Regions from separate parts of the Aeromonas sp. R6-2 genome, predicted to be linked through region 2. Evidence: predicted binding sites of a transcription regulator. Region 2 holds the regulator's gene; each other region holds the start of a gene.

Region 1 (10,525 bases), on a different contig from region 2:
CAGCATGTTTGCGATGACCGATCCCATCTATCCCCTGATGCTGATGGGCCATTTCAGGAACCACTACTTCGTGTGGGACAAGTCCGGGGATATCGATTACATCAAGCCGGGCAAGGGTCCCCTGGTGGCGGAGTTCCACCTGACTGACAGCAAGCTAGGCGAGATAGTCCAGAAAACGGCCGGAGGGGAGAAGTATTTCCCCGAGTTCACCGTCTCTATCCAGGATGGCAAGGGGGAGGTGGTCGCCAGGGTACGGCGCACCCTTTATGTGCGCAAGCGCCCCGAACATCGATAAGCTCCGAGTAACGAGAAGCCCCGCGCTGCGGGGCTTCTCCTTGGTGGGTCAGACCAGGCTGCCCCACAGGTCATATTCGTCAGCGTGCTCGATCTTGACCCGGACTATGTCCCCGGCCTTGAGCCCGGTCTCACCGTTGAGGTAGACCATGCCATCGATCTCGGGGGCGTCGGCAAAGGAGCGACCGGTGGCGCCCTCCTCGTCCACCTCGTCGATGATGATGCTCATCTCCTGACCGACCTTGCGAGCCAGCTTGCGGATGGAAACCTGCTGCTGCAGCTCCATGAAGCGCTGGAAGCGCTCCTCTTTGACCTCTTCCGGCACGGGGTCGGCCAGCTCGTTGGCCTTGGCCCCTTCCACCGGGCTGTACTTGAAGCAGCCAACCCGATCCAGCTCTGCGGCGGCGATAAAGTCGAGCAGCATCTGGAAATCCTCTTCCGTCTCACCCGGAAATCCGACGATAAAGGTGGAGCGCAGGGTGATCTCGGGGCAGATCTCACGCCACTTCTGGATCCGCTCCAGGGTACGCTCGACGCTCCCCGGACGCTTCATCAGCTTGAGGATACGCGGGCTGGCATGCTGCAGCGGGATGTCCAGGTAGGGCAGCACCTTGCCATCGCGCATCAGGGGGATGACGTCATCCACGTGCGGGTAGGGGTAGACATAGTGCAGGCGTACCCACATGCCGAGCTTGGCCAGCTCCTCGCACAGGGCAACCATGCTGGTCTTGACCGGCATGCCGTCGTAGAAACCGGTGCGATGTTTGACATCGACCCCGTAGGCGGAGGTGTCCTGGGAGATGACCAGTATCTCCTTGACGCCGGCCTCTTTGAGGCGCTTGGCCTCGGCCAGCACCTCACCGATGGGACGACTCACCAGATCCCCGCGCAGGGAGGGAATGATGCAGAAGGTGCAGCGATGGTTGCAGCCTTCGGAGATCTTCAGATAGGCGTAGTGACGCGGAGTGAGCTTGACCCCGTGTGCCGGCACCAGGCTGGTGAAGGGGTTGTGCTCGGGCTTGGCCACATACTTGTGAACGTGGCCCAGCACCTCTTCATAGGCGTGGGGACCGGTGATCTCCAGCACCTTGGGGTGGATCTCGCGGATCTGGTTCTCTTTGGCGCCCAGGCAACCGGTGACGATCACCTTGCCATTCTCGGAGAGGGCTTCACCGATGGCCTCGAGGGATTCCTGTACGGCGCTGTCGATAAAGCCGCAGGTGTTGACCACCACCAGTTCGGCATCGTCATAGCTGGGGACCACGTCGTACCCTTCGGTACGCAACTGGGTCAGGATACGCTCAGAATCGACCAGGTTCTTCGGGCAGCCGAGGCTGACGAAACCGATCCGCGGGTTGGACATGCTCACTCCAAAACTTGAATATTGTTTGTACAGGTCGCCGGAAAATGGCGCGTAAGTCTATATCAAAAGCGAGACGTGATCGAGCGTCCCATGACCCTGCTCTCGGCAGGGATAATCGGTGGGGAGGGGCGTGCGGGCGTGGTGTTCGAGAGAGAGCAGAACTTGGCACCGTGATTGCATAAACGCATCCAGCGTCAATCATTTGTCTGGGGATCATCATGGATATCAATGCCACCAACCTGCTGCAGGAGATGCAGTCGCTCAGGGTCGAGGCCGGCAACGGTCTGGTGACCCCGCCCAGTCAGAATGTCTCTTCCGATTTTGGTGTCATGCTGCGCCAGGCCCTCAACAACGTCAACGAGCTACAGGGGCAGGCCAACGATCTGCGCACCCGGTTCGACAGCGGTGACCGCTCAATCGACCTCTCGCAGGTGATGATTGCGGCCCAGAAGTCCTCTATCGCCTTCGACGCGACCGTGCAGGTGCGCAACAAGGTGGTGGAGGCTTACAAGACCATCATGAATATGCCGGTGTAAGGATTTAGAACGTGGCTAGCGAACAAAACGGTGATCTGCTGCTGGAAGGGGACGCCGGCACCCTGGACGAGAATGAGCAGAAGAGCTCTCCCATCGGCAGCATCCTCTCCAACAGCGATATCCTGCGTCAGATCACCCTGATCCTGGCGCTGGCCATCTGCCTGGCCATCGCTGTCTTTATCCTGCTGTGGGGCAAGGAGCCCGACATGCGTCCCCTCGGCACCTTCACCACGGAGCAACTGGTCAAGACCCTGGATTATCTGGATCAGCAGAAGATTCCCTATGAGGTGGAGGGCAAGTCTGTCCTGGTCAACGCCGAGAAATACCCGGAAATCCGTCTTCAGCTGACCCGTGCCGGGCTCACTTCACCGGAAGAGCTGGGAGGACGCGGTGAGGATATTCTGCTCAACGACTCCAGCTTCGGGATCAGCCAGCGGATGGAGGGGGAGCGTCTCAAACTCAGCCGCGAGCGTCAGCTGGCCAGTGCCATCGAACAGTTTCAGAGTGTGGCCAAGGCCCAGGTGCTGCTGGCCATTCCCAAGGACAACGTCTTTGCCCGCAATGAGCGCAAACCCAGCGCGACCGTGGTGGTGAACCTCAAGGGCGCCGCCCTCGATCAGGGCACCGTCGATGCCATCGTCGACATGGTGGCCTCCGCGGTACACGGGCTCGAGCCGACCCGGGTCACAGTGACCGACCAGAACGGTCGTCTGCTCAACTCCGGCTCTCAAGACCCGGTGGCCGCCCAGACCCGGCGCGAGTTTGCCATGCAGCAGAAGCAGGAGCTCGAGTACAAGCAGAAGATCGACGCCATCCTGATCCCCGTGCTTGGCGCCGACAACTACACCGCCGAGGTGGATCTCGCCCTCGACTTCACCCAGCAGGAGCAGACCCGCAAGACCTTCAACCCGGATCTGCCGGCTGTGCGCTCCGAGATGACCATGGAGGAGAGCAGTGCCAACGGTCAGAGCATGGGGGTGCCGGGGGCGCTGACCAATCAGCCTCCCAGCAATGCCACCATTCCCGAGAAGGCGACCGGTGAGGGGGCGAGCAATAGCGCCTCGGGCCGCTCGCGCAAAGAGGCGACCCGCAACTATGAACTCGATACTACGGTGAGCCACACCCGTCGCCAGATGGGAGGGATCCGCCGCATGACCGTCTCGGTGGCGGTGGATTTCAAGACGGCGACAGCTGCCGACGGCAAGGTGACCCGCGAGCCGCGCAACCAGGCCGAGCTCGATACCCTGCGTCGGGTACTCGGGGCGGGCCTCGGTTTTGATGTGACCCGTGGCGATACCCTGGAGGTGGTGACCATCCCCTTCAACCGTCCGGAACTCGAGAGTGTGGCCGAGCCTCCTCTCTATGAGCAGCCCTGGTTCTGGCGCGCGGTGCGCATTGCGGCCTCAGTGCTTATCATCATCGTCCTCATCGTGACCATAGTGAGGCCCATGCTCAAGCGCCTGCTCTACCCGGATGCCAAGCCCGAGCATGAGCTGGACTTCGATAACCATGCGGTACTGGGTGGCGACGACGAGCTGAGCCTGCTTGCCGCCCAGGCCGAGAGCGAGCCGGTGTTTGGCCTGCGCGATGGCCAGCTCAAGCTGCCGGACCTGCATCGTGATGAAGATTTGCTCAAGGCCGTGCGTGCCTTGGTGGCTAACGAACCCGACCTGGCTGCCCAGGTCATCAAGGAGTGGGTAACCAAAGATGCCTGATAGTAATAACCAGGTGACCGGTAACGACATCACCGAGGCCCAGCGTCAGATCCTTGACAGCATGAGTGGCATGGAGATGGCCGCCGTGCTGATGCTGAGCCTCAACGAGGAGGATGCCGCCCAGATCTTCCGTCACCTCGAGCCCAAGCAGGTGCAGCGTCTGGGTATGTCGATGGCCTCCATGTCCGACTTCAGCCACGATCGGGTGGCGGCGGTGCATCGCCAGTTTATCGATGACATTCAGAAGTACACCAACATCGGCATCGGCAGCGAAGACTTCGTGCGCAAGGCCTTGGTGGCGGCCCTGGGCGAGGACAAGGCGAGCAACCTGGTGGACCAGATCATTCTTGGCTCCGGTGCCCGCGGCCTCGACTCGCTCAAGTGGATGGATGCCCGCCAGGTGGCCAGCATCATCCAAAACGAGCACCCGCAGATCCAGACTATCGTGCTCTCCTACCTCGAGCCCGAGCAGTCGGCCGAGATCTTAAGCCAGTTCCCCGAGCAGGTGCGCCTCGATCTGGTGATGCGTATCGCCAACCTCGAGGAGGTACAACCGGCGGCACTGCAAGAGCTTAACGACATCATGGAGAAACAGTTCGCCGGAGCCGCCGGTGCTCAGGCGGCCAAGATGGGCGGCCTGAAGGCGGCGGCCAATATCATGAACTACCTCGACACCAACGTCGAAGGGCAGCTGATGGACTCCATCCGCGAGGCGGACGAGGAGATGAGTCAGCAGATCCAGGATCTGATGTTCGTGTTCGAGAACCTCATCGATGTGGACGATCGCGGCATTCAGACCCTGCTGCGGGAAGTGCCCGGCGATCTGCTGCAGCGCGCCCTCAAGGGGTCCGACGACCAGCTGCGCGACAAGATCTTCAAGAACATGTCCAAACGGGCGGCCGAGATGCTGGCCGATGATCTGGAGGCGATGGGGCCGATCCGCGTCTCCGAAGTCGAGACGGCGCAAAAAGAGATCCTCTCTATCGCCCGTCGTCTGGCCGATGCAGGCGAGCTGATGCTGGGCTCGGGTGGCGGCGACGAGTTCCTCTAATCCATGAGCGATCGCAAATTAAGGGGCTACCTGCGCCCGGAGCAGGATCCCGTCGAGATACAGGATTGGGGATGGCCCGAGATGGAGGTGGAGCACGCCGTCTCGAGCAATGCCCTGGGGTTGCCTCCCGACTGGTACCAGCAAGCGGAGCCGGAGCCTGATGTGGCTCCGGAGCCTGAGCCTGCCCCCACCCTCACCGCCGAGGAGCTCGAGGCGATCCGCCAGGCGGCCTGGGAGGAGGGGATGAGCGAGGGGCGCGAGGCCGGCTTTGCCCAGGGGCTGGAAGAGGGCAAGCTGGAGGGATTGCAAAAGGGACACGAGGCCGGCTTTGCCCAGGGGCGCGAAGAGGGGCTGGCCATGGGACGCGAGGTGATCGAGCAGGCCATTGCCCACTGGCAGCAGCTCGCCACACGCCTGGCCACCCCCCTCGCCGAGATGGACGAGAGGGTCGAAGAGCAGTTGGTGAGCCTGGCCATGCAACTGGCCAGGGCGCTTATCAAGCACGAGGCCGAGACCTCGCCGCGACTGCTGCTGGCCGCCCTCAAGGAGGGATTGGCCCACTTGCCGGCGGCCGAGAGCGGGGTCACCTTGCAGCTGCATCCGGATGACGTGACCCGTGTGCAGGAGGCCTTTGGCGCCGAGGAGTGCGACAAGCGCGGCTGGCGGCTGGCGGCGGATCCCACCCTCTCTCCCGGGGACGTACAACTGGCGACGACCTTGTCGAGCATCGACATGCAACTTGAGTCCCGTATCGCCCAGCTGCTGCGCAATTTTCTGCGCGACAACCAGGAGTCGTAAACCATGAGCGAGCTCTTGAATCGCCTGCAACGCTACCGGGTCGGTGAGATTGCGCCACGCACACCGGTTGCCGGAAAATTGACGCGGGTGGTGGGGCTCACCCTGGAGGCGGTGGGGTGCCGGGCCGCCATCGGTTCGCTCTGCCGGATAGATACCCTTGAGGGGATGCTCGAGGCCGAGGTGGTCGGCTTCTCGGGCGATCGTCTCTATCTGATGCCCAGTGAACAGCTCAAGGGGGTGATCCCCGGCGCCCGGGTCGTACCGCTTACCGAAGAGCAGGGGATCCCGGTCGGTATGGGCTTGCTCGGAAGAGTTATCGATGGCATTGGCCAGCCCCTGGATGGGCTGGGCCCCATCCTCAGTGCCCAGACGGCCCGTTTTGCCGCACGGGGCATCAACCCACTGGCCCGTCGCCCCATTCATCAGCCGATGGATGTGGGGGTGCGCGCCATCAACGCCATGTTGACGGTGGGACAGGGGCAGCGGATGGGACTGTTTGCCGGCTCCGGGGTCGGCAAGTCGGTGCTGCTTGGCATGATGACCCGGGGCTCGGTGGCTGATGTGGTGGTCGTCGGGCTCATCGGTGAACGGGGCCGCGAGGTCAAGGAGTTTATCGAGGAGATCCTCGGCGCCGAAGGGCGTGAGCGGGCCGTGGTGGTGGCAGCGCCGGCCGATGCCTCGCCCCTGATGCGTCTCAAGGGGTGTGAGACGGCCATCACCATCGCCGAATATTTCCGGGATCAGGGCATGAACGTGCTGCTGCTGATGGACTCGCTCACCCGTTACGCCCAGGCTCAGCGCGAGATCGCCCTGGCAGTTGGCGAGCCACCGGCGACCAAGGGCTATCCCCCCTCGGTGTTTGCCAAGTTGCCGGCGCTGGTCGAGCGGGCGGGCAACGGGGGGGAGGGGCAGGGCTCCATTACCGCCTTCTTTACTGTGCTGACCGAAGGGGACGATCTGCAGGATCCCATCGCCGATGCGGCGCGGGCGATCCTCGATGGTCACATAGTGCTGTCGCGGGAGCTGGCCGATGCCGGCCACTATCCGGCTATCGACATCGAAAAATCCATCAGCCGGGTCATGCCTCAGGTCACCTCGCTTGAGCACATGCAAATCGCCCGGCTCTTCAAACAGTTTTACTCCCTCTACCAGCAGAATCGGGATCTCATCAGTATCGGCGCCTACAGCCCGGGGGCCGATCCCCGCATCGATCGGGCCATCACCCAGAAACCCTACATGGACCACTTCTTGCAGCAGGGAATGAGAGAGGTGGTGGGGTACGATCAGGGTCTGACGGATCTGAAGATGGTCAGCGGTCCCTTGCAGATGGTCTAGGAGGTTGAATGAGCAAAGGGCTCGAGTTGTTGTCCGAACAGTTGGCTGAGGCGGAGCACCGCTGCGCCATGGCGCTGGCCAAGGCTCGCCAGGATCTCAAGCTCTTTATGGAGCAGTACGACGCCCTTGGCAACTATCGCCAGATCTACCTGCAACAGTGGACCGAACGCGGTCTGGAGGGGATGGCAGCGCAACAAAACGTGCAATATCAGGCGTTTATTAACAAGCTGCAACTCGCGGCCGAGCAGCAGTACGAAGGGGTGCTGCAGGTAAGGCAGGTGGTGGAGCAGCGCAAGCAGGAGTGGTTGGCCATGCAGCAGCGGCGCAAGGCCGTCGCACTGCTACTGGAGAAAAAAGCGCTGCGCGAGCGCCAGAAGGCCGAGCGGCAGGAGCAGAAGATGCTCGACGAGTTTGCGACCCGCAGCTTCTTGAGAAATTCTGGCCTGTAATTTGCTAATTTCCTGTTAACGCTCTTCTCACGGGATGCGTTGGACCCGACAAGACCGGACTTCGCCGTGGAGTCAAGGTACTGGCAACTGGAGTAATCGCCGATGATCTCTCAACCCACACTCAATCTCGTGCCTGCCAAGGCTGCCGCCGCCGGTGAGGGGGCGAGCACTTCGTCCAGGGGGAGCGATTTTGCCGTCCTGATGATGGAGGAGGGCGCCGATCGGGTGCCGACAGAGCGAGGTACCCTGGCCGCCGAAGAGAAGTCTGCTCCCACGGAGGAGGGCAAAGAGAAGGGGCAAGAGGGCGGCGAAGAGTTGCCGCAGGATCTGCTGGCCCGTCTGATGGCCTCCCAGCAAGCCAGCACTCAGTTGACCAGTGCACCGGCGGTGACCGGGCGCCTTCCCGAAGAGGCCAAAGAGGAGGCCACCGATGAGGTTGGCGCCGCCCTCTCGGCCAACGGGAAGGAGGGAGAGCGCGCCTCGCAGCAAGCGGGGACGGTCGCCTTGCAGCTGGCTAGCGGCGCAAAGGGCGTCGAGAACACCCATGATGAGAGTCAACTCGCCTCCGAGGTCAGGCGTGCACTCGCCGAGTCTCGCGCCGCCGCTTCCCAGGAAGCGCCTGTGTCACCAAACAGTGACCCTCTGGGGGCGGGGAATGGCAAGCCCGTGAGCGTGCAGGAGGCGGCTAGGGGCTCTGGCGATGGCCAGGGCAAGATCCCGCTCTCCACCCTGATCGAGGCAGGCATGCTTCCCGTCGACGAGCGTGACGAGGCGGTCGCAGAGAGCCCCTTGGTGCAAAACCGGCCCATGACCGCAGGCACGGCTCAGGAAGCGGGCACCAAAGAGAGTGCCTCTCGCCAGCTGGTGCATGCCGAGACCAAGTCGGCGACGCCGCTTTCCGAGATGGTCGCCGCCGTCAAATCAGAGGCTGCTGCGGGCGACAAGAGCGCCACTTCACGCACCGAGCCCTCCACTGTTACCCAACCTCCGGCGTCCCATCCGGTGAGTCGTCAGCCTCATGCTGACGCCGTGGCAACGAACCTGGTATCTACCCCGGCCTCATCATTGACCCCGGGGATGGTTGCCAACGCGGCTACCGCAGCCACTGCTCCCCCTGCCCATCCTGCCGAGAGTGCGGCGAAGGAGGGGGAGTCGAGGACAAGTGCACCGACAGTGGGGGCCACCCTCCAGGCCCAGGGCGCACCGGATAAAATGAGCCGGGCTGCTGCCGTCATCACCGCAGAGAGTCAGGCAGAGGGCGTCGTTGCCGAGCCTCGTCAGGCCAGTCTTGTCAGAGAGGCAGTCATGGCGGCCCGGGCTGAGCGTCGCGAAGAGAGCGGGGATGGCAAGCGTCAGCCTCTGAGTGGCGAGAGCGGTGCCGTGAGTGCCAGTGTACAGGCCACGCCGCCGGGCCAGGTACAGGAGAGCCGCCCGGCATCGATGCCGGAGGCGGCCCGCAGAGAGGGTGCGGCGACCTTCCCCGGGTCACAGCGTCTGAATCCCGAGACCGCGCCGGGTGAGTTGCAGCACAAGGTCAACGTGATGCTGGCCGACAAGTTGCAACAGGCGGAGCTACAGCTCGATCCCGTCGGGCTTGGCAAGATGAAGATTCACCTGCAGATGGGGCAGGATCAGCAGGTGAGCGTCCACTTCGTGGTACAGCATGGCCAGACCCGGGAGATGCTCGAGCAGAGCATGCCCAGGCTCAGGGAGATGTTGGCCGGCCAGGGCATCCAGTTGGGACAGACCCAGGTGCAGTATTCCCAGCAGGGGCAGCAACAGGGTCAGCAGATGGGTCAGTCGATGAATCAGGGGGGACGGGGTCACTCCTCTGACGGTTATACCGGTGGTGGCGACGAAGAGACACAGGTCACATCGGGTGGCACTCGGTTGATCAGGGAATCGGCAACCGAGCGTGGAATTGATTTCTATGCTTGAAGCGCCCCGCAGCAACTATATGATAATGAAACAGTTAGGTGACATGGTGGCGTGGCGATGGCAGATGACAGCGAATTAACCCTCAAGGATAAGGGAAGCGGCAAGAAAAAAATCATCATCATTGGTGCAATTGCGCTGGTGTTGCTGGCCGGTGGCGGTGGTGCCGCCTGGTTTTTGCTGGGTGGTTCGGGTGAGCCGTCAGCGCCTGCCGAGACGACCGAGAGTGCCGAGGCACCCGCCAAGGCGGACACCAAGGGACAGCCGCCCCTCTATGTGGGCATGCCTCGTCCCTTTGTCTTCAACGTGAGTGGACAGAGCCGGGATCGTCTGGTGCAGATCAAGGTCCAGTTGATGGTACGAGGTGCCGCCAACGATGGATTGGCAAGACAGCATATTCCGCTCATCGAGGGGACATTGCTGCGTGTCTTCAGTGCCGCCACCGCCGAGCAGCTCTCTACCTTCGAAGGCAAGGAGAAGCTGCGTACCGATGCGCTGGAGGAGAGTCAGCGGGTACTCAAGGAGCTGACCAAGGAGAACGTGGTGGAACAGGTACTCTTTACCGGCTTTGTGATGCAGTAGGTGAACCGTGAGTGATCTCTTAAGCCAGGACGAAATCGATGCCCTGCTCCACGGGGTGGATGAGGTCGAAGAGGAGGAGGTCGGCCCTTCGGGTGGACCCGGTGTTGCCTCGTTTGACTTCTCCTCCCAGGATCGCATCGTCCGGGGTCGTATGCCGACTCTGGAGTTGGTTAACGAGCGTTTTGCCCGCCACATGCGGATCAGCCTCTTCAACATGATGCGCCGCACTGCCGAGGTATCGATCAACGGGGTGCAGATGCTGAAGTTTGGCGAGTATGTGCACACCCTGTTTGTTCCGACCAGTCTCAACATGGTGCGTTTTCGCCCCCTGAAAGGGACCGCCCTCATCACCATGGAGGCGCGTCTGGTCTTCATCCTGGTGGAAAATTTCTTCGGTGGCGATGGTCGCTACCATGCCAAGATCGAGGGGCGTGAATTTACCCCTACCGAGCGGCGCATCATTCAGA
Region 2 (10,525 bases):
CTGCGCCAGCTGTTTGAAGCCCTTCGCCAGGAGACCCTGTCTCAGGAGGAGCTGGCCCGACGCCTGCAGGTTTCAACACGCACCGTGCGCAGCGATGTCGCCCTTCTCAACGAGATCATCGCTCCCCATGGTGCCCACCTGGCCCATTCGAGGGGCGAGGGCTACCAGCTTACCCGGTTCGATCCGGCGCGCTTCGAGCGACTGCAGCGAAGGCTCGATGAGGAGCTGGCACTGCCGCGCACCAGTCGCGAGCGGGTCATTCACCTGATGGTTTTGCTGCTCGGTGCCGAGCGGGGGATCAAACTGGATGAACTGGTCGATACCTGGTACCTGAGCCGTACTGCCTTGCAGGGTGACATGGGGGAGGTGCGCGAGCGCCTCGCCCGGTTTGGCCTGCAGGTGGAGAGCCGCGCCCATCAGGGGCTGCAGCTGGTCGGCGACGAACTCGCCATTCGCGCCTGCCTGGCACAGCTGCTGGCCCAGGAGCTCAGAGAGGGGCAGCCGATCCAGACGCTGCTCCATCTGCTCTGTCCGAGCCACACGCTGGGTGTGGTACGGGAGCAGATCCAGCCCCTGCTCGACCTCTCCCCCCTGCGCTTCTCTGACGATAGCCGTCAACAGTTGGCCCTCTATTGTGCCATCGTGCTCGCCCGTCTCGCCGCAGGAAAGAGCCAGCCGACACTATCCTGCCCCGAGATCTGCCCGCAGGCGGTAACCCTGGCCCGCACCATCCTCTCCACCCTGCCAACCCTGACCGAACCGGGCAGTGGCGAGATCAACCTGCTCGCCATTCAGCTGCAGGGTCGGGCCAGTCTGCCCGCAGGCCTGCTCACGGCGCTCCAGGAGCAGGAAGGGCGGGAGTTGGTGAAGCACCTGCTCGAGCATATTGCGATCCAGTACGGCTATGAGCTGGGCGATGACGATCAACTGGCGCGGGATCTCCTGAATCATGTGCTGCCCATGTTGCTGCGGGTGCGCTATCACATCGCCAGTCATAATCCCCTCACCGACCATATCAAGCAGCACTATCCCCTCGCCTACGACATCACCCTGGGAGCGCTGGCCGAATGGTGTCACCACAAACACTACGACTTCACCGACCACGAGATAGGCTATCTGGTGATCCACGTAGGGGTTGGGCTGGAGCGGCGTTACGACATCGGCTATCGCCGGCCGCCACGCGCCCTGCTGGTGTGTGACGGAGAGAACGCAACGGCGCGCCTGCTCGAGGCTCGTATCCGCCGGGATTACCCCCAACTCGCTCTGGAGGTGATCTGGTCTCTGCGCAACTATGAGGCGAGGGCCGAGCTGGATGCCGACTTCGTCATCAGCACCAGCCGCCTGGAGGAGAAGGGGCTGCCCCTGCTGCAGCTTCACCCCTTCCCGACCCAGGCCCAGCTCGAGCAGCTCGGCAAGCTGGTACTCAGCGATCGTACCCGCCCCTATCTGCTGAACAAATACTTCTCCCCTCATCACTTCCTCTATCTGGAAGAAACGATGAGTCAGGCGGCCCTGTTCAGGCATCTGTGTCATCAACTGGAACATGAGGGGAGCGTGCCCCCCGAGTTTCACGCCTCCCTGTGCGAGCGCGAGCGAATCGTCTCCACCTGGCTGGGAGATGGCATCGCCACCCCCCACTCCCTGGCCCTCCTGGCCCACCAGACCTGCGTCTATACGGTGTTGGCACCGGAAGGGATAGAGTGGGGCCAGGGGGAGAGAGCCCAGGTCATCTTCCTGCTCGCCATCGGCCACTCCGACTACGAAGAGGCGATGGGGCTCTATGACATCTTCCTGACGCTGATGAATGAAAAAGCCAGCAGAGATCTGCTGGCTTGTCACGACTTCACGGCGTTTTACAAGGCGGCCCGGCGGCTGCTCGACTAATCCTCGTCGAAGCCGCTGGCAAACAGGACGACCACGGCCTCCAGGGCCTGGACCTCCTCGGGCCCCTCTACCACCACCTCGATGTGCCCCCCCTGGGCGGAGTCGAGCATCAGCATGGCGATGATGCTGTTCGCCTCGGCCTCGACGCCGGTCTCGTTGCGCAGCAACACCTGGGCATCAAACTTCTGTACCAGCTCGAAGAGCATCATGGCGGGCCGGGCGTGCATGCCCAGCCGGTTCTTCACCTCGACCGAGGCGTGCAGGGTCATTGCTTATCCTTAGCGGCGCTCTTCTCCAGCGTGCGGTGGCGAAGCTGTACATTCTTGCCCAGCTTGCGAAAGCTCTCGGCCAGACGCTCGGCGATAAAGACGGAGCGGTGCTGACCGCCGGTACAGCCAATCCCGACCGTCAGGTAGCTGCGGTTGTTGCGCTCCAAATGGGGCAACCAGGTCGTCAACATGCTCTCGATCTGCTGGATAAAGAGCATCACATCACTCTGGCTGGCCAGATAGTCGGCGACCGGCTGGTCCTTGCCGGTGAAAGGCTTGAGCTCGGGGATCCAGTGGGGGTTGGGCAGAAAACGGGCATCGAAGACGAAGTCGGCATCCTTGGAGATGCCATATTTGAAACCAAACGACTCGAACACCATGACCAGTTCGCTCTCTTTCTTGCCCAGTACCCGGGTCTTGATGAGCTCGCTTAAGTCGTGAATGCTGAGGCTGGTCGTATCCACCCGCAGATCGGCGCTGGAGGAGAGGGGCGAGAGGAGGTGGGTCTCCTCCCGGATGGCCTCATCCAGCGTCAGCTGATTGCGTGACAGGGGGTGCAGACGGCGGCTCTCCCCGTAGCGGCGCAGCAGGGTGCTGTTGTCGGCATCGAAGAAGAAGCTCGAATAGTCCACCCGCTTCTCACTGCGCACCTGGCGCAGCAGCTCATCGAGTTTATCGGGCACCTGCGGCAGGTTGCGCACATCGATGCTCACTGCCAGCTTGTCGTACTGCCCCTCCAGCGCCACGATAAGCTGGGGCAGCAGGACAACCGGCAAGTTGTCGACACAGTAGTACCCCAGATCCTCCAGAACCCTCAGGGCAACCGTCTTGCCGGCCCCGGAGCGGCCGCTGACGACGATGAGTTGCATACTTCCTCCTTACATCCTGGAGAGCCCGCGGCGGGGTTCAGGCGGAAATCATGATCTGGTAGAGCTCTTCATCGCTGGCCGCCTGGCGCAACTGACGGCAGATGCCTTTGTCAGCAAGCCGCGAGGCCATCATGGAGAGCGTCTTGAGGTGCTGCTTGCATTCGCTCTCGGGAACCAGCAGCGCAAAGAGAAGGTCGACCGGTTGGTTGTCGATCGCATCGAAGGAGATGGGCTCTTCGAAGGTGAGCAGCACGGCGGTCGGGGGAAATTCGTCCCCGATACGGCCATGGGGAATGGCGATACCGCCGCCGATCCCGGTACTGCCCATCTTTTCACGGGCCAACAGGCACTCGAACAGGGTCTGACGAGAAGTGCCCAGATGATCGGCCGCCAACTCACTGATGAGTTCCAGCGCCCGCTTCTTACTACTACAAGGGACTGCACTCCGGGTGCAGTCCCTGCTCAATATGTGTTCCAGTTGCATCTTATTTTTGCTGTAGCTTGTCTTTGTGCTTGATGATCTGTCGATCCAGCTTGTCGATCAGGGTATCGATAGCGGCATACATGTCCGCATGCTCGGAGTTGGCGAAGACTTCGCCACCGTTGACGTGCAGCTTGGCCTCGGCGATCTGCTTGAGCTTCTCGACATTGAGAACCACGTGCACGTTGTTGATATGGTCGAAATGGCGCTCCAGCTTGGCAAACTTGCTATTGACGTACTCCCGCAGTGCTTCGGTGATCTCTACATGGTGTCCAGTCAGATTGATTTGCATAACGTCTTCCTTTTGTTTTGCCTACACCAGGCGTTTGCGCTGATTGGAGGGTGGAATCATGAGGGACTCGCGATACTTGGCGATGGTCCTTCGTGCCACCATGATCCCCTGCTCTGCCAGCAGATCGGTGATCTTGCTGTCGCTAAGCGGCTTGGCAGGGTTTTCGGCCGTCACCAGTTTCTTGATCAAGGCGCGGATGGCGGTCGATGAACATTCTCCCCCACCTTCGGTATTCACATGGCTCGAGAAGAAGTACTTCAGCTCGAAAATACCGCGGGGAGTATGCATAAATTTCTGGGTAGTCACCCGGGAGATGGTCGACTCGTGCATCTCCACCGCCTCGGCGATGTCGTTCAGCACCATCGGCTTCATCGCCTCCTCCCCATACTCGAAGAAGCCCTGCTGCTGCTCGACGATGCAGTTGGCCACCTTGAGCAGGGTCTCGTTACGGCTCTCCAGGCTCTTGATAAACCAGCGAGCCTCCTGCAAATGGGAGCGGATAAACTGGGTATCTGTGCTGCTGCGGGCGTTACGCGCCATGGCCGCATAGGTCTCATTGACCCTGATCCGCGGCGCGCTGTCGGGATTGAGCTCGACCACCCAGCGCTTTCCCTTCTTGACCACGGAGACATCCGGAATCACGTATTGGGAATCGCTCTGCACCACACTATTACCGGGGCGGGGCTCGAGCTGAAGGATCATGTCGAGCACCTCCTTGAGCTCGCTCTCCTTGAGCCGGGTCTTGCGCGCCAGTGTCCGGTAATCGCGGGCCCCCAGCAGATCCATGTGCTCGGTCACCACCTCGATCGCCTCTTTGAGCCAGGGGAGGGTCGGTTCAAACTGGCCAAGCTGGATCAGCAGACACTCCTGCACCGAGCGGGCGGCCACCCCGACGGGGTCGAAATGCTGCACCCGTTTGAGCACGGCTTCAACCTCGTCCATCTCCACACTGTATTCTTCGGAGCTGACTGCCATCTGAATATCTTCGAGGGTCACGGTCAGGTAGCCGGACTCGTCGATGGCATCGATAATAGCCAGGGCGATGGCGGCATCGAGATCGGAGAAGGGGGTGAGACGCATCTGCCACAGCAGATAGTCCTGCAGGTTTTCGGTGGTTTCCCCCTGGTAGACGGTCTCTTCCCCGTCGAAGGAGGGCGTCGCCAGCTGGGCCGTGCCGGCCGAGTAGACCTCATCCCAGGTCGTATCAACCGGTAATTCGTCAGGCATCTGCTCCTGGGACATGGCCTCGGAGCTATCCATCTGGCTGGCATCGCCGACTTCCGGCATAGGCTCTCGCCCATCCGGATCCAGATCACTTTCCTCCTGCTCCAGCAATGGGTTGCTCTCTAAGGCTTGCTGGATTTCCTGCTGAAGTTCCAGGGACGAAAGCTGGAGTAAACGGATGGCCTGTTGTAATTGTGGCGTCATGGTCAGCTGTTGACCCAGACGCAGCTGCAGTGTCGGCTTCATCTACGTTGGAATGTCCTTATGTTCAGCATTCAGGCGAGGGGAGATCACCCTTACTATAGACTGAATTGATCCCCCAGATAGACCCGCTTGACCTGTTCATCGGCCAGGATCTGCTCCGGGGTTCCTTCGGCGATCATCTTGCCATGGCTGACGATATAAGCCTTCTCGCATACATCCAGAGTCTCCCTGACATTGTGGTCCGTGATCAAGACGCCGAGCCCGCGATCCTTGAGATGCTGGATGATCTTCTTGATGTCTATCACAGAAATCGGGTCCACGCCGGCAAAGGGCTCGTCGAGCAGAATGAAGCGGGGATCCGCCGCCAGGGCACGGGCGATCTCGACCCGACGGCGCTCGCCACCGGAGAGACTCTGGCCCAGGTTGTCCCGAATATGGGTAATGTTGAACTCTTCCAGCAATTGCTCGACCAGATCGACCCGCTCCTCTTTGGAGAGTCCCTTGCGCGTCTCCATGACCCCCATCAGGTTGTCGTAGACCGAGAGACGACGAAAGATGGAGGCCTCCTGGGGCAGGTAGCCGATTCCGTTACGGGCACGCTGGTGCATCGGCTGGGCGCTGATGTCACGATCGTCGATGGTGATGTGGCCCGCGTCCCGTTGAACCAGGCCCACAATCATGTAAAAGGAGGTGGTCTTGCCGGCTCCGTTCGGCCCGAGCAGGCCCACGATCTGACCCGTGCCCACCTCCAGACTCACGTCGCTGACCACCATGCGGCTCTTGTAGCTCTTCTGCAGGCCTACCGCCTTCAATACCGCCATGAGCTTACTCCTTCTTGCCGTCAGCCGGCTTGTCAAAACTCTCCACCTGATCGGGGAGGAAGACCGTCTTGACCCGTGAGCCGGTATCGCTGCTCTCGGCCATCATCTTCTGTTTGACGATGTCATAGCGGATCAGATCGCCGTTAACCTGGCTATCTTCCTGCTTGAGCTGGCCATTGCCGGTGATGGTCACCAGACGCTTCTTGAGCTCATAGCGAATGGTGTCCCCATGGGCGTTGACCGGCTTGCCGTTGTCCAGGATCTGGAAGAAGGTGGCCGGTTTGCCATAAGCGGTCATCACCTCGGACCCCTTCTCGGCCCCGCGCACCACGACCACCTTGTCGGCGTGGATCTTGATAGTGCCCTGGGTGATGATCACATCCTTGGTAAAGGTGAGGCGGTTATCCTGCAACTCGGCCGTCTGGGTCACCGCATCCACATAGACCGGCTCGGCGAAATCCGACTGCTTGGCCTGCAGGGTGCCGCAGCAGAGCAGGGCCACCAGGGCGAGATTAACGTTTTTCATTGAAATAGATCGCATGACTCTGTTCCAGTAACTCAAAGTAGCGCTTGTCCAGATTGCCCCTGAGACCGAGTCCCTCGGTCTGCAGGTCCTTGCCAAGCATCTTGACCTCTTGATTGCTGCGTATGTCCTGATTATTCAGGTCCAGCTCCATATATTCGGTATCGAGGCGCTTCACCGGCCCCTCCTCCAGCAGTCCGTCCACCTGTACCTTGCGGCGCAAGATGGCGTTATCACCGACGTTAAGCACCCCCTCCTCGGCGGTAAGGCTCCATTCGGGCCGCCCTTGCTCATCGTAGCGATAGAAGATGGGTTGAGTCATGTTGACCATCTCGATGGCACGGAAATACTCGGCGTAGACAGATTCGAGACGGTCCTGTAATCGTCCCTCCTCGTCATATTGAAGGGTCACCATGTCCCGAGCGACAAAATCGGGCTGAAAATGCTCTTTCTGCGTCGGCTCCACCGTCGCAACCGGCTTGTTCAGCACCTGCCAACAGGCCAGTGCCACGATAAAGAGCACGCCAAAGAGCAGGGTCTGGCGGTTCATACGGACACCTCCGCACCGCCATCGAGCAGCCCTCTGGCCTGCAGTAGCAGATCGCACACCTCGCGCACCGCCCCGAGCCCTCCCCCGAGTCGGGTCACCATATGGGCTCTGGCCAGCACCAGCGGATGCGCATCCGCCACCGCCACCCCCAGGCCGCACGCCTGCATCACGGGCAGATCGATGGTGTCATCCCCCACGTAGGCGGCCTCCTCGGGAGACAGCCCCAGCTCGGCCAGCAGTCGCTCGAAGTGGGGCAGCTTCTCATCCGCGCCCTGCACCAGGTGCCGTACCCCCAGGCTCGCCATCCGATCGGCGACGATACGTGAGCTGCGCCCCGTGATGATGGCCAGCTCGACGCCGGCTCTCATCACCGCCTTCATGCCGGCGCCATCCCGGGTGCAGAAGGTTTTGAACTCCTCCCCATTATTCCCCATATAGATGAAGCCATTGGAGAGCACTCCGTCCACGTCGCACACCAGCAGCCGGATGCGAGCGGCACGGGCCATCAGCTCGGCCGGCACGGTGCCATAGGGCGTCATCACATCAGACATCAAATGACCCTCGCGCGCAGCAGGTCGTGCATGTTGAAGGCCCCAAGCGGGCGTCGATGCTCATCGACCACAAGTAATCCATTGATTTTACGGGTTTCCATCAATTTCACCGCCTCGGCGGCCATCATAGCAGGCCCCACGGTAATGCAGTTGGCCGTCATCACCCGACTGATGGGGGTGTGATGGATATCCACCTGCTGGTCCAGAATGCGGCGCAGATCCCCGTCGGTGAAGAGGCCTGCCAGGGTACCGTCGGCAGCCACTACGCCGGTCATGCCGAGCCCCTTGCGACTCACCTCCAGCAGCGCCTCGCTGATGGAGGCATCGACGCTCACCAGGGGCAACATCGCCTCCTTGTGCATGATGTCGCAGACCCGCAGCAGGAGCCGCTTGCCCAGAGAGCCGCCGGGATGAGAGAGGGCGAAATCGTCGGCGGTGAAGCCGCGCGCCTCGAGCAGGGCAACCGCCAGGGCATCCCCCATCACCAGGGTCGCCGTGGTGCTTGAGGTGGGCGCCAGTCCGAGGGGGCAGGCTTCACGAGCAACCCGGATGCAGAGGTGCACATTGGCCTCACGGGCCATGGTGGAGGCCGGATTGCCGGTCATGCAGATGAGCGGCACCCCGCGACGCTTGAGCACCGGCAGCAGGGCCAGGATCTCGTCGCTCTCTCCCGAGTTGGAGATGGCAACGATGAGATCGCCCTCTGAAATCATGCCCAGATCCCCGTGGCTCGCCTCACCGGGATGCAGGAAAAACGCCGGGGTCCCTGTGCTGGCCAGGGTGGCGGCGATCTTGCTGCCGATGTGGCCCGACTTGCCCATGCCGGTCACCACTATCTTGCCCCCGCAATGCAAAATCATCTCACAGGCCCGATCAAAGGCCTCATCGAGGTACTGCTGCAGGCCGGCGATCGCCTCCTGCTCAATCTCCAGCACCCGGCTGGCACTGAGTTTGAAACGGGAGACCACAGAGACGTTTTCGCTGACATCGGACATGAAAAGGGGGCTCCGAAACAGGGTGGAAAGGCGGGATTATAAAAAACTCTGACAGGATAAGCGAATCGGCTCCGTTTTCATCAGTATTGACACATTTGGCAACACAAATTTGTCGCATCTGCGGCGATCTCCCCCTGTTCAATAGTTGTTCCGGAAGATTGCTTCCCACTAGACTAGCCCCTAAAATTTGCCCCTTGTCACAACTGGATGGACCAAGGCTTGAATCCTGACCTGATTACCATCAACAACCTCACCTTCAGTCATGGGGATCGCCTCCTCTATGACGGCATCAGCCTGCATATTCCCCGAGGCAAGGTGACCGCCATCATGGGACCCAGCGGGATCGGCAAGACCACCTTGCTGCGCCTCATCGGCGGGCAATTGAAGCCCACCAGTGGCGAGGTACTGTTCGATGGAGAGAATGTTCCGGCGCTGCCGCGCAGCCGACTCTACGAGCTGCGCAAGCGCATGAGCATGCTGTTTCAAAGCGGCGCCCTGTTCACCGGGATGACCGTCTTCGACAACGTGGCCTTTCCCCTGCGCGAGCACTCGGGACTGCCCGAGGAGCTCATCCACACCATCGTCATGATGAAGCTCGAGGCGGTGGGCCTGCGTGGCGCCGCCAGACTGATGCCCTCCCAACTCTCCGGTGGCATGGCCCGTCGCGCCGCCCTGGCCCGGGCGATAGCCCTCGACCCCGAGCTCATCATGTATGACGAACCCTTCGTCGGGCAGGACCCCATCACCATGGGCGTGCTGGTGAAACTCATTCGCGATCTCAACGATGCCCTCGGCATCACCTCCGTCATCGTCACCCACGACGTCACCGAGGTGATGACCATCGCCGACTACGCCTACATCATCGCCAACCGCAAGGTGGTGGCCCAGGGCACTCCGGAGCAGTTGCGCCGCGAGGATAACCCGGAGGTGGCCCAGTTCCTCAACGGCCTGCCGGATGGCCCAGTCCCCTTCCACTTCCCGGCCGGCGAGCTGCTACAGGATCTCTGATGTTGATTGATTTGATTGGCCAGTTGGGCCACCGCGGAGTGCGCGCCATCACCGCCGTCGGGCGGGCCGGCATCATGCTGTTCCACGCCCTGGTGGGCAAGCCGGCCCCGCGCAAGCACTTTCCACTGCTGGTCCAGCAGCTCTATGTGGTCGGCGTCCAGTCGGTCGCCATCATACTGGTGTCGGGTCTGTTCATCGGCATGGTGCTCTCCCTGCAGGGCTACAACGTACTGGTGGACTTCGGGGCAGAGCAGAGCCTGGGCCCTCTGGTATCGCTCTCGCTGCTGCGGGAACTCGGTCCCGTGGTCACCGCCCTGCTCTTCGCCGGCCGCGCCGGCTCGGCCCTGACCGCCGAAATCGGCCTGATGAAGGCGACCGAACAGCTCTCCAGCCTGGAGATGATGGCCATCGACCCCCTGCGTCGGGTGGTGGCTCCCCGTTTCTGGGCCGGAGTCATCAGCATGCCCCTGCTCGCCTTTATGTTCAGCCTTATCGGTATTCTGGGTGGCAAGCTGGTCGGGGTCGACTGGCTGGGGGTCGACGAGGGGGGCTTCTGGTCCGCCATGCAGGCCGCCGTCGACTGGCATGAAGACATCATGCAAGGCGCCATCAAGAGCCTCATCTTCGCCATGGTGGTGACCTGGATCGCCCTGTTCAATGGCTACGATGCCAAACCGACCTCTGCCGGCATCAGCCAGGCGACCACCCGCACCGTGGTCCACTCATCCCTGGCCGTGCTCGGCCTGGACTTCGTACTCACAGCCATCATGTTTGGATAAATCGATGAAATTCAGCAAGACAGAATTCCTGGTCGGCAGCTTCATGCTGGCTGGTATGGGCGCCATCCTGGCCCT
Region 3 (10,525 bases), on a different contig from region 2:
TGGAAGTCGACGAAGACCTTGATGTCGAGGTCGGGATTACGTCCCTTGGCGGCGTAGAGGGCATCCAGGATCTCGCGGCCCGCCTCGTCATCTTGCAGGTAGAGGGCCACCAGATAGATGCGCTGGCGCGCGCTGGCGATGAGATCGAGGATGCGCTGCTTGAAATCCTTGGCGCTGTAGAGCACGTCAAAACGGTCTGCGCCCACGGCGATCTTGGGCAAGCGCTCCAACAGCTGTCGATAATGTGCCGGTAAATGCATAGAGAAACCTGAAATCACTGCGTTACGCGTTCCACTCGAAGCGGGGAATGGGCAATTCTAGCAACGGTCGGCGGCGTCCCCAAGCAAGAATCGGTAAAAAGTCGATTCAGGCACCATAACCATGGGGCCGGCGCAAGGCCGGCCCCATGGTGTTTGGCACGACGGTCACTCAGAAAATCATGCTGGCCAGCGCCACGATCAGGAAGGCAATCGTCCCCAGAAGGGTCTCCATGACGGTCCAGGTCTTGAGGGTGGTCTTCTCGTCCATGTTGAGGAAACGCCCCACCAGCCAGAAACCGGAGTCGTTGAAGTGGGAGAGCACTGTGGCCCCGCCGGCGATGGCGATGACGATAAAGGTGAGATCCAGCTCGCTCAGCCCGGCAGTGGCCGCCACCGTCGGCGCCATGAGGGCCGCCGTGGTCGTCAGTGCCACGGTCGCCGAGCCCTGGGCCACGCGCAGGGCGGTAGAGACCAGGAATGCCGCCAGGATCACCGGCATCCCGGTATCGGAGAGTACATCGGCCAGTGCCGCACCTATGCCACTGGCACGCAGCACACCGCCGAACATGCCGCCGGCACCGGTCACCAGAATGACGGCACAGACGGGGGCGAGCGCCTCGTTACACAACTTCTCGAGCGCCACCTTGCCCTGGCTCTGACGAAACAGGAAGAGGGCATAGATCAGGGTAATCAGCAGGGCGACCGGGGTCTTGCCGACCATCCGCAGCACATTGACCCACTCGGCCCCCTTGTCCACCATCCCCATGGTGCCCAGGGTGTTGAGTCCGGTATCCATGAAGATGAGGAGCAGGGGCAACAGCAGGATCGAGAGCACCTGCCCGAAGCTCGGCGCCGCCTCATGGCTGACCTGGGCATCTGCGACAAAACGCGGTGGCAGGGGGATCTCGAACTTCTTGCCGGCCCACAGACCATAGAGATAGGCCCCCAAATACCAGGTGGGGATCGCCACCAGCAAGCCCACCACGGTCAGCAAGCCTATGTTGGCCCCCAGCAACTCACTCGCCGCCACCGGCCCCGGGTGAGGAGGCAGGAAGGCATGCATCACGGCAAAGGCGCCGGCCGAGGGGAGTGCATACTTGAGCACAGAGCCGCCAAACTGCTTGGCCACGCTGAAGATGATGGGCAGCATGACGATGAGCCCCGCATCGAAGAAGATGGGGAAGCCAAACAGCAGGGAGGCCACCCCCAGCGCCAGCGGTGCCCGCTCGGGCCCGAAGCGGTTGATCAGGGTATCGGCCAGCACCTTGGCCCCCCCGGTCTGCTCCAGGATCCGCCCTATCATGGCGCCCAACCCCACCAACAGCGCCACCGAGGCCAGGGTGCTGCCAAAACCGCCCAGCATGGTGGGTATCACCTGGTCGTAGGTCACCCCGGTGGCCAGGGCTGTGATCAGGCTGACCAGCGTCAGGGCGACGAAGGCGTGCACCTTGAAACGCATGATCAGCAATAGCAGCAGAACGATGGCGCCACCTGCGACAGACAGCAGATAGGCCACATCGGGTGTGTTCACCGCTCCATCCATTTTCTTATCCTCACTTGGTTCCTATTATGCGTCGCACGATTCTGTGCTTCACTTCACAATGCGCAACGTTACCGGTAACATGTTACCGGTAACGTGGTAAGTTAGAAGCCATTCGACAAACGATTTTCAAGAAGTGAGATAGAGGTCAAACAATGGCGGGAATGAGCATTATCGTGATGGGGGTCTCCGGCAGCGGTAAATCCTCGGTAGGCGCCCGGGTGGCAGAAGCCATCGGCGCCAAGTTTATCGACGGGGACGATCTCCACCCGAGAGCCAACATCCAGAAGATGGCCAACGGCACCCCTCTCAACGACGCGGATCGTGCCCCCTGGCTCGAGCGTATCCGTGATGCGGCCTACAGCCTCGAGCACAAGAACGAGACCGGCATCATCGTCTGCTCGGCCCTCAAGCGTCAGTACCGTGACCTCATCCGCGACGGCAACCGCTCGGTGCGCTTCCTGTTTCTCGACGGCGAGTTCAACCTCATCCTCGAGCGCATGAAGGCGCGCCAGGGACACTTCATGAAAGAGGCCATGTTGCAGAGCCAGTTCACCACCCTGGAGCGACCGGAAGGGGAAACCGGGGTGATCCGTATCGACATCGACGGCAGCTTCGAGCAAGTGGTGGAGCGCGCCGTCCACGCCCTGGAGGCAAAGCAATGATCCATCCCGTCATCGCCCGCGTCACCGCCCGCCTTCGCGAGCGCAGCCAGACGCGCCGCGCCGCCTATCTCGCCCGCATCGAGCAGATGGCCGCCAGGGGCAAGACCCGCGCCGCCCTGGCCTGCGGCAACCTGGCCCACGCCGTCGCCGCCTCGAGCTGTGACGAGAAGGGGCGCATCCTCGACATGACCCGCGCCAACGTGGGCATAGTCACCGCCTACAACGACATGTTGAGTGCCCACCAGCCCTATCAGGGCTACCCGGAGATCATCAAGGGTGCGCTGGCCGAGCTGGGCCACAGCGCCCAAGTGGCGGGCGGCGTGCCCGCCATGTGCGATGGCGTCACCCAGGGCCAACCGGGGATGGACATGTCCCTCTTCTCCCGGGATCTGATCGCCCAGGCCACCGCCCTCTCCCTCTCCCACAACACCTTCGACGCCACCCTGCTGCTTGGGGTGTGTGACAAGATAGCCCCGGGCCAGCTGATGGGGGCCCTCTCCCACGGCCACCTGCCGACCGCCTTCGTGCCGGCCGGTCCCATGGCCAGCGGCATCAGCAACGACGAGAAGGTGAAGGTGCGCCAGCAGTACGCCGCCGGTGAAGTAGGGCGCGACGCCCTGCTCAAGATGGAGTGCGGCGCCTACCACGCCGCCGGCACCTGTACCTTCTATGGCACCGCCAACACCAACCAGCTGGTGTTCGAGGCGATGGGGCTGATGCTGCCGGGCTCGGCCTTCGTGCATCCCCACAGCGAGCTGCGCCGGGCCTTGACCCGGGAAGCCGCCCGGCGCATCAGCGCCATGGTCGGCGGTTCAGGCCACTTCCGCCCCCTGGCCGAGGTGCTCGACGAGCGCAGCCTGGTCAACGGCCTGGTGGCCCTGCTCGCCTCCGGCGGCAGCACCAACCACAGCATCCACATGGTGGCGATCGCCCGTCAGGCCGGCCTCATCATGACCTGGGACGATCTCAGCGAGCTCTCCGATGTGGTACCACTGCTGGTGCGCATGTACCCGAACGGTCCGGCCGATGTGAACGCCTTCCAGGAGGCCGGGGCCGTACCGGGTCTGCTGCGCCGTCTGGCCGAGCAACAACTGCTGCACCTGGACGCCACCCCGGTGTTCGGCAGCATGGCCGACTATCTCAAGAACCCGCACCTGGTGGAGGGTCAGCTGGTGTGGCAAGAGGCGGGGGCGAGCCGCGACCCGGAGGTGCTGGCCCTGCCCGGCGCCCGGTTCCAGGCGAGCGGCGGTACCAGGGTGCTCGACGGCAACCTGGGCCGCGCCGTGGTCAAGGTCTCCGCCGTGGCCCCCGAGTATCGCCTCGTCGAGGCGCCGGCCCGGGTCTTCTCCTCCCAGCACGCGGTGGAGGCCGCCTACAAGGCCGGTGAACTCAATCAGGACGCCGTCATCGTGGTTCGCCACAACGGCCCGGCCGCCAACGGCATGCCGGAGCTGCACAAGCTGATGCCGGTGCTGGGCAACCTGCAGAAGGCCGGCTACAAGGTGGCTCTGGTGACCGACGGCCGCCTCTCCGGCGCCTCGGGCAAGATCCCGGCCGCCATCCACGTCACCCCGGAGGCGCTGCACGGCGGAGCCATCGGCCTGCTGCGCGATGGCGACCTGTTGCGCCTCGACGCCAATCAGGGCAGCCTGATGTGCCTGAGCGATCTGAGCGGCCGCGAGCCGGCCCCCATCGATCTCAGCACCGAGCAGGAAGGCTGGGGTCGTGAACTGTTTGGCGTGATGCGTCGCGCCGTATCCAGCGCCGAGTGTGGCGCCACCATCTTCGAATAAGATCAGCAGAAGGAAATTCCCATGCACAACTGGAACGTCTCCCCCGCCGAGGTCTTCGCCGCCTCTCCCCTGGTCCCGGTCATGGTCATCACCGATCTGGAGCAGGCCGTGCCGATGGCCGAGGCCCTGCTGGCCGGTGGCATCTCGGTGTTCGAGATCACCCTGCGCACCCCGGTGGCTCTGGCCGCCATCGAGCGCATCGCCAGGGCGATGCCCGAGGCCATGGTCGGGGCCGGCACCGTCATCAACGCCGCCCAGTATGACGCCGCCGTCGCCGCCGGCGCCCGCTTCGTCATCTCCCCGGGCATGACCCCGGCCCTGTTGGCCCATGCCGCAAGGGGGAGTGCACCGCTGATCCCGGGCGTCGCCACCCCCTCCGAGGTGATGCAGGCCCTGGAAGCCGGCTACGATCATCTGAAGTTCTTCCCGGCCGAGGCCAACGGGGGCACCAAGGCGCTCGCCGCCATCGCCGCTCCCCTGCCCCAGGTGCGCTTCTGCCCGACCGGCGGTATTGGCCCGAAGAACGTGGCCGATTATTTAGCCCTTAAGAGCGTCGCCACCGTCGGCGGCTCCTGGATGCTGCCAGCCGACACCGTCAAGGCCGGCAACTGGGACGAGGTGACCCGCCTCTCCCGCGAGGCGGTCGCACTGGTCAGCCGCTAAGCACGGCGCCCCCTGCCAAACCGACAGGCCACCCCGAGGGGTGGCCTGTTTCATGAACGGATGGGCCGGGGGATCTCACCCAGGCTCTCCCCCTCGAACAGGGTGAAGCCGAGGTCGCGCACCTTGGTCGCCAGCGACTGACCGGCCAGGCTGGCCAGTAGCAGAGTGGCGGCCTCGCGCCCTATCTCCTCACGCGGGGTGATGATGCTGGCCAGTTGCGGCGAGATGGCGCGCCCTATGTTGAGGGAATTGGCACCGGCGATGGCAATCTGCCCCGGAACCGGGATGCCGAGCGCCTGGGCACGCAGTATGGCCCCCACCGCCAGGTCATCGTTGGTGCAGAACAGGCCATCCAGGTCGGGCCAGCGGACCAACGCCTGATCCAGCAAGGAGCCACCGAGGATGAAGGTGGAGGACTCCCCGGTCAGCAGGTGCTCCCCCGTCAACCCGGCCGCTCCCATGGCATCGTAGTAGCCGGCCATCCGCAACCGGGTGCGAACGTCGAGACGAGCCCCCAGATAGACGATATGACGCCGTCCCCGGGCCAGCATCGCCTCGGTCATGGCACGCGCCGCGGCGCGGTGATCCATTCCCACCACCATGTCGATGGGGGCCTCGGGGAAGTCCATCGCCTCCACCACAGGAATGCCTGCCGTGGCGATCATCTTGCGGGTGCGCTCGGTGTGTTCGGTATCGCAGAGGATGAGCCCATCCACATGAAACGAGAGCAGCGAGGCGACCTGCTCCTCCTCCCGTTCCGGGCTATAGCCATAGTGTCCCAGCAGGGTCTGGTAGCCGGCCGCACGGGTGACCGCCTCGACCCCCTGCACCACGGCCGAGAAGACCTGGTTGGAGAGAGAGGGAATCAGGATACCGATGGCGCGACTGGTGGCGTTGGAGAGGATGTCAGGCGCCCGGCTGGGAATATAGCCGAGCGCCTCGACCGCCTCGGCGATGCGCTGCCGGGTGGCCTCGGCCACCGAGCCGGGGTCACGCAGATAGCGGCTGACCGTCATCTTGGTCACGCCGACCCGGTCGGCGATATCCTGCAGGGTGGGGCGACGTTTTCGGGTGTCGTGCATGGGGGAGAACCGGCGGAAAATGTTACGTGTAACATACCCGTTTTGCTCCCCCAAGTCAGCCGTCAGATGGGTGCCTTGTCCCGGTTGGTGGCGGCGATGTGATGGATGGCGAGGTCGGCGCCAATAAACTCCTCTTCCTCGCTCAGGCGCAGTCCCACCAGCCGCTTCATCAGGCCGTAGATCAGAGCGCCGCCACACAGGGCTGTCAGGATACCAAGACCTGTGCCGATCAGCTGGCTGCTGAGACTCACCCCGCCCATGCCACCCAGGTAGGGATGGCCGAAGATGCCGGCCGCGATCCCTCCCCAGGCACCGCACAGTCCGTGCAGGGGCCACACCCCGAGCACGTCGTCTATCTGGGGGCGCTTGCGCTGCAACCAGGTGAAGGTGCCGATGAAGATGGCCCCGGCCACGCCCCCGACCAGCAGGGCGCTCAAGGGGTGCATCAGATCCGAACCGGCACACACCGCCACCAACCCGGCCAGGGGACCGTTGTGGATGAAGCCCGGGTCGTTGCGGCCGAGCAGCATGGCCACCAGGGTACCGCCGACCATGGCCATCAGGGAGTTGAGGGCGACCAAACCGCTGATCCCCCCCAGCTTCTGGGCCGACATGACGTTGAAGCCGAACCAGCCGACCGTGAGAACCCAGGCCCCGAGCGCCAGCATGGGGATGTTCGAGGGGGCAAAGCCCACCGCCTGACCACCGCGAATGCGCCCCTTGCGCATGCCGAGCAGTACCACGGCCACCAGGCCGATCCAGCCCCCCACGGCATGCACCACCACCGAGCCGGCAAAGTCGTGGAAGGGGGCCCCGAAGCGCAGCTCAAGCCATGCCTGCAGGCCGAAGTTGCCATTCCAGGCGATCCCCTCGAACAGGGGATAGACCAACCCCACCGTGAGCCCGGAGCAGAGCAACATGGGGTAGAAGCGCGCCCGCTCGGCAATACCGCCACTGACGATGGCCGGGATGGCGGCGGCGAAGGTGAGCAAAAAGAAGAACTTCACCAGCTCGTAGCCCTGCCCTGCCGCCAGGGTCGGCGCATCGGCGAAGAAGGTCTTGCCATAGGCAAGCCAATAGCCGATGAAGAAGTAGGCCAGGGTCGAGATGCCGAAGTCGGTGATGATCTTCACCAGGGCGTTGACCTGGTTCTTGCTGCGCACCGTGCCCAGTTCGAGAAAGGCAAAGCCGGAATGCATGGCAAGTACCATGATGGCGCCGCCGAGCACGAACAGGGTGTCCGCACTCTGGGTAAGGGTTGCGATAGCGTTGGGGTCCTGCACTGTGTGTCTCCATCATCCTGATTTGTTGTCATGCACCGCCCCGTCGAGGGGGCTGGCGGAGGGAGAGCAGAGCAGGAGTCGTGCCAGCAAATCGGGCCCAAAAGAGGGCCCGATAGAGACGCATTGGTTCAGGATGGGGCACCAGTTGTGTGCCTGGCACCAAAATGGGGCACTAACTGCGCCGGGAGAGCCACCTGGTGGGGTTGATCGCCTCCCCCTGATAACGGATTTCGAAGTAGAGACCGGTCTGATCCTGGCCGCCACTGTTACCCACCAGGGCCACAGGCTCGCCCTGCTCGACCTTCTGCCCCACATGGCGCAGCAGAGACTGGTTGTGACCATAGAGGCTCATATAACCCTTGCCATGATCGACCACCAGCAGCATGCCGTAGCCATCGAGCCAGTCAGCATAGACCACCTGACCGGGCGCTACCGCCTTGACCTGAGTGCCCTCGGGGGCGCCGATCAGGGTCCCTTTCCACTTGATCTCGGCGGTGCGCCGTGACCCGTAGGAGATGAGAATGGGCCCCTGCACCGGCCAGCGCAGGGCGCTGCTGGTGCTCAGGCCTCCGCTGTAGCGACGGCTCTGGGCCTCGGCCTGCTCCAGCTCTTTTTGCTGACGGCGGGCGAGCTGGCGCTCCTCCTCCCCCTGGGCCTGCTCCGCCTGCTTGCGTAGCCGCTCCTGCTCCGCCTTCATCCTGGCGATGCGTTCGCGCTCGCGGCGTTCGGCCTCCTCCTGCTGGCGGCGCAACTCCTCGAGGCGTGCCTTGAGGCGCTTCTCCGCCTGCACCATCTTGGCCAGCTTGGCCTCATCGCTCTGCACATCCTGCTGCAGCTGGCTGCGGGTCTGCTCCCGGCTCTGCTGGCTGGCGAGCAGCCCCTGATGCTGCTGCTTCTGATCGTCGAGGAGGCGCTGCTGACGACCCAGGGTCTCCCGAGTCGCCTCCTGATTGGCGGTCAGCCGCCGCTGGGTGGCACGCAGGGACTCGATGGCCTCAATTCGGGCCTTGTTGAGGTAGTCGTAGAAGTCGATGGTACGGCTGAGGCGATTGGGATCCTGCTGGTTGAGCAGCAGCTTGAGATAGTCGTGATCGCCGGCCCGGAAGGCACTCTCGGCCTGCTTGGCCAGCAGGCTCTTCTGCTGGTTGGCCTGGCGCTCCAGTTCGTCCTTCTCGCGGGCAAGCTCCTGAATACGGCTCTCGCTCTTCTTGAGCTGAGAGCGGGTATCCGCCAGCTTGGCAGCGGCGACAGAGACGGCGCGCTCATCCTGCTCCAGCTGTTTGGCCAGCTTGGCCAGCTCCTGCTTGCCGAGCTTGACCGCCTTCTGCTGAGCCTTGATATCGTTCTGGACCTTGCCCAGATCGTTGTTGAGCCCCCCCTGGGCGCTCAGGCAATAAAACAGCGCGCCGGCCAAAAGGCCGACGCGTTGTAAGTGCTTTGAAATCAAGTCACGTCCCCGCATGGGGCGGAATTATTTCAAAATCATCAGGGGCTTGCCAGTCATTTCCGGCGGCACAGGCAGACCCATCAGAGTCAGCATGGTAGGCGCCAGATCGGACAGTTTGCCGCCCTCTACCACCTCGGACTTGCGACCGAAGTAGATGAGGGGCACCGGCAGGTTGGTGTGGGCGGTGTGCGCCTGACCGGTCTCTTCATCCATCATCTTCTCGGCGTTGCCGTGGTCGGCGGTGATAAGGCATTCGCCACCCACCTCGGCCAGGGCCTCGGTGACACGACCGATGCAGTGATCGACGGCCTCGCAAGCCTTGACCGCGGCATCGAACACACCGGTGTGGCCGACCATGTCGCCGTTCGGGTAGTTACAGATGATGACGTCGTACTTGCCGCTCTTGATGGCCGCAACCAGCTTGTCGGTCAGTTCGCCAGAGCTCATCTCGGGCTGCAGATCGTAGGTGGCTACCTTGGGGCTGGCCACAATCTCGCGATCCTCGCCGGTGAAGCAGGCCTCTTCGCCACCGTTGAAGAAGAAGGTGACGTGAGCGTACTTCTCGGTCTCGGAGATGCGCAGCTGGGTCTTGCCCTGCTTGGCCAGCCACTCACCCAGGGTATTGACCAGGGCGGTTGGCGGGTAGGCACAGGCGGTCTTGATGTCGGCCGCATACTCGGTCAGCATCACGAAGTTCAGTTTCGGCAGGGCCTCGCGGGCAAAACCGGTGAAGTCGGTGTCGACGAAGGCGCGGGTGATCTCGCGGGCACGGTCGGCACGGAAGTTCATGAAGATCAGGGCATCGCCATCCTGCATCGGGGCGGCTTCGCCGATACGGGTGGCCTTGACGAACTCGTCGTTCTCGTCACGAGCGTAGGCAGCAGCCAGGGCCTCGGTGGCGGAGGCGGCAGTGAACTCGCCCTTGCCCTGGGTCATCAGGTCATAGGCCTGCTGTACGCGGTCCCAACGGTTGTCGCGATCCATGGCGTAGTAACGACCGATCATGGAGGCGAAGCGACCCTTGCCGAGGGCGGCAAACTTGGCGTCGAACAGCTCGATGGAGGACTGGGCGGAGCGCGGCGGCACGTCACGGCCATCCAGGAAGGCGTGGAAGTAGATCTGCTCGGCGCCACGACGGGCGGCCATCTCGATCATCCCCAGGATGTGCTCTTCGTGGCTGTGCACGCCACCCGGAGACATCAGGCCCATAATGTGGACAGCCTTGCCGGCCTGAACGGCGGCATCGACGGCCTTGCCGATCTCGACGTTGTCGAAGAAGGGGCCGTCCTGGATGTCTTTGGAGATGCGGGTCAGCTCCTGGTAGACGATCCGGCCGGCGCCGATGTTGACGTGACCCACCTCGGAGTTGCCCATTTGACCATCGGGCAGACCGACGTCGAGGCCGGAGCCGGAGATGAGGGTGCTGGTGTAGTCACGAGCGAGGCGATCCAGATTGGGGGTGTTGGCGGCGGCGACGGCGTTGTGCTCTGCCTTGTCGCTGTAGCCCCAACCGTCCATGATGACCAGAACCAGGGGTTTCTTGGCTGTTGACATAAGACTATGTCCTCTCGGATTGGAATGAATTGCAGAAAGCGAAACTAGCGTAATATTACTACATCCGCCGAAATAGTCACCTGATCCGCCGGGGCCCGCCAGCCCTGCCTGAGAACGTGCTCCCGCTTTGCCCCATTGATGGCTGATATTCTCACCTCCCCCATGTATACTCGGGCCCTTGTCCCGGATTTGGATTGTAGGAAAGATGCAAGAGTATCTGGATTTCGCGGGCCGCAAC

What was found. The regulator sigma-54, encoded in region 2, starts transcription at its own class of promoters, with help from an activator protein. The targets are predictions, from matches to a motif close to TGGCACNGTTTTNGCTT.
Region 1: a site for sigma-54 is predicted at 1,821-1,837, ahead of fliE (flagellar hook-basal body complex protein FliE). Genes of this name have one in related genera too.
Region 3: a site for sigma-54 is predicted at 7,356-7,372, ahead of AB5Y48_RS01555 (ammonium transporter). Genes of this name have one in related genera too.

What each region holds. Positions count from the first base shown of each region.
Region 1 covers NZ_JBFODE010000055.1:116,508-127,032, forward strand. Annotated here, with positions in the region: gene AB5Y48_RS14335 (DUF4442 domain-containing protein) at 1-295, shown strand, start outside; gene rimO (30S ribosomal protein S12 methylthiotransferase RimO) at 344-1,657, opposite strand; gene fliE (flagellar hook-basal body complex protein FliE) at 1,876-2,193, shown strand; gene fliF (flagellar basal-body MS-ring/collar protein FliF) at 2,205-3,908, shown strand; gene fliG (flagellar motor switch protein FliG) at 3,901-4,959, shown strand; gene fliH (flagellar assembly protein FliH) at 4,963-5,757, shown strand; gene fliI (flagellar protein export ATPase FliI) at 5,761-7,092, shown strand; gene fliJ (flagellar export protein FliJ) at 7,101-7,541, shown strand; gene AB5Y48_RS14375 (flagellar hook-length control protein FliK) at 7,644-9,479, shown strand; gene fliL (flagellar basal body-associated protein FliL) at 9,537-10,058, shown strand; gene fliM (flagellar motor switch protein FliM) at 10,066-10,525, shown strand, end outside.
Region 2 covers NZ_JBFODE010000035.1:16,761-27,285, forward strand. Annotated here, with positions in the region: gene AB5Y48_RS08425 (transcription antiterminator) at 1-1,884, shown strand, start outside; gene npr (PTS phosphocarrier protein NPr) at 1,881-2,153, opposite strand; gene rapZ (RNase adapter RapZ) at 2,150-3,022, opposite strand; gene ptsN (PTS IIA-like nitrogen regulatory protein PtsN) at 3,060-3,506, opposite strand; gene hpf (ribosome hibernation promoting factor) at 3,508-3,795, opposite strand; gene AB5Y48_RS08450 (RNA polymerase factor sigma-54) at 3,817-5,265, opposite strand; gene lptB (LPS export ABC transporter ATP-binding protein) at 5,319-6,044, opposite strand; gene lptA (lipopolysaccharide transport periplasmic protein LptA) at 6,049-6,570, opposite strand; gene lptC (LPS export ABC transporter periplasmic protein LptC) at 6,557-7,117, opposite strand; gene kdsC (3-deoxy-manno-octulosonate-8-phosphatase KdsC) at 7,114-7,668, opposite strand; gene AB5Y48_RS08475 (KpsF/GutQ family sugar-phosphate isomerase) at 7,668-8,663, opposite strand; gene mlaF (phospholipid ABC transporter ATP-binding protein MlaF) at 8,871-9,671, shown strand; gene mlaE (lipid asymmetry maintenance ABC transporter permease subunit MlaE) at 9,671-10,450, shown strand; gene mlaD (outer membrane lipid asymmetry maintenance protein MlaD) at 10,455-10,525, shown strand, end outside.
Region 3 covers NZ_JBFODE010000007.1:1,960-12,484, reverse strand. Annotated here, with positions in the region: gene pssA (CDP-diacylglycerol--serine O-phosphatidyltransferase) at 1-260, opposite strand, end outside; gene AB5Y48_RS01580 (GntP family permease) at 430-1,791, opposite strand; gene AB5Y48_RS01575 (gluconokinase) at 1,956-2,465, shown strand; gene edd (phosphogluconate dehydratase) at 2,462-4,258, shown strand; gene AB5Y48_RS01565 (bifunctional 4-hydroxy-2-oxoglutarate aldolase/2-dehydro-3-deoxy-phosphogluconate aldolase) at 4,280-4,921, shown strand; gene AB5Y48_RS01560 (substrate-binding domain-containing protein) at 4,972-6,003, opposite strand; gene AB5Y48_RS01555 (ammonium transporter) at 6,066-7,286, opposite strand; gene envC (murein hydrolase activator EnvC) at 7,459-8,748, opposite strand; gene gpmM (2,3-bisphosphoglycerate-independent phosphoglycerate mutase) at 8,758-10,287, opposite strand; gene AB5Y48_RS01540 (rhodanese-like domain-containing protein) at 10,493-10,525, shown strand, end outside.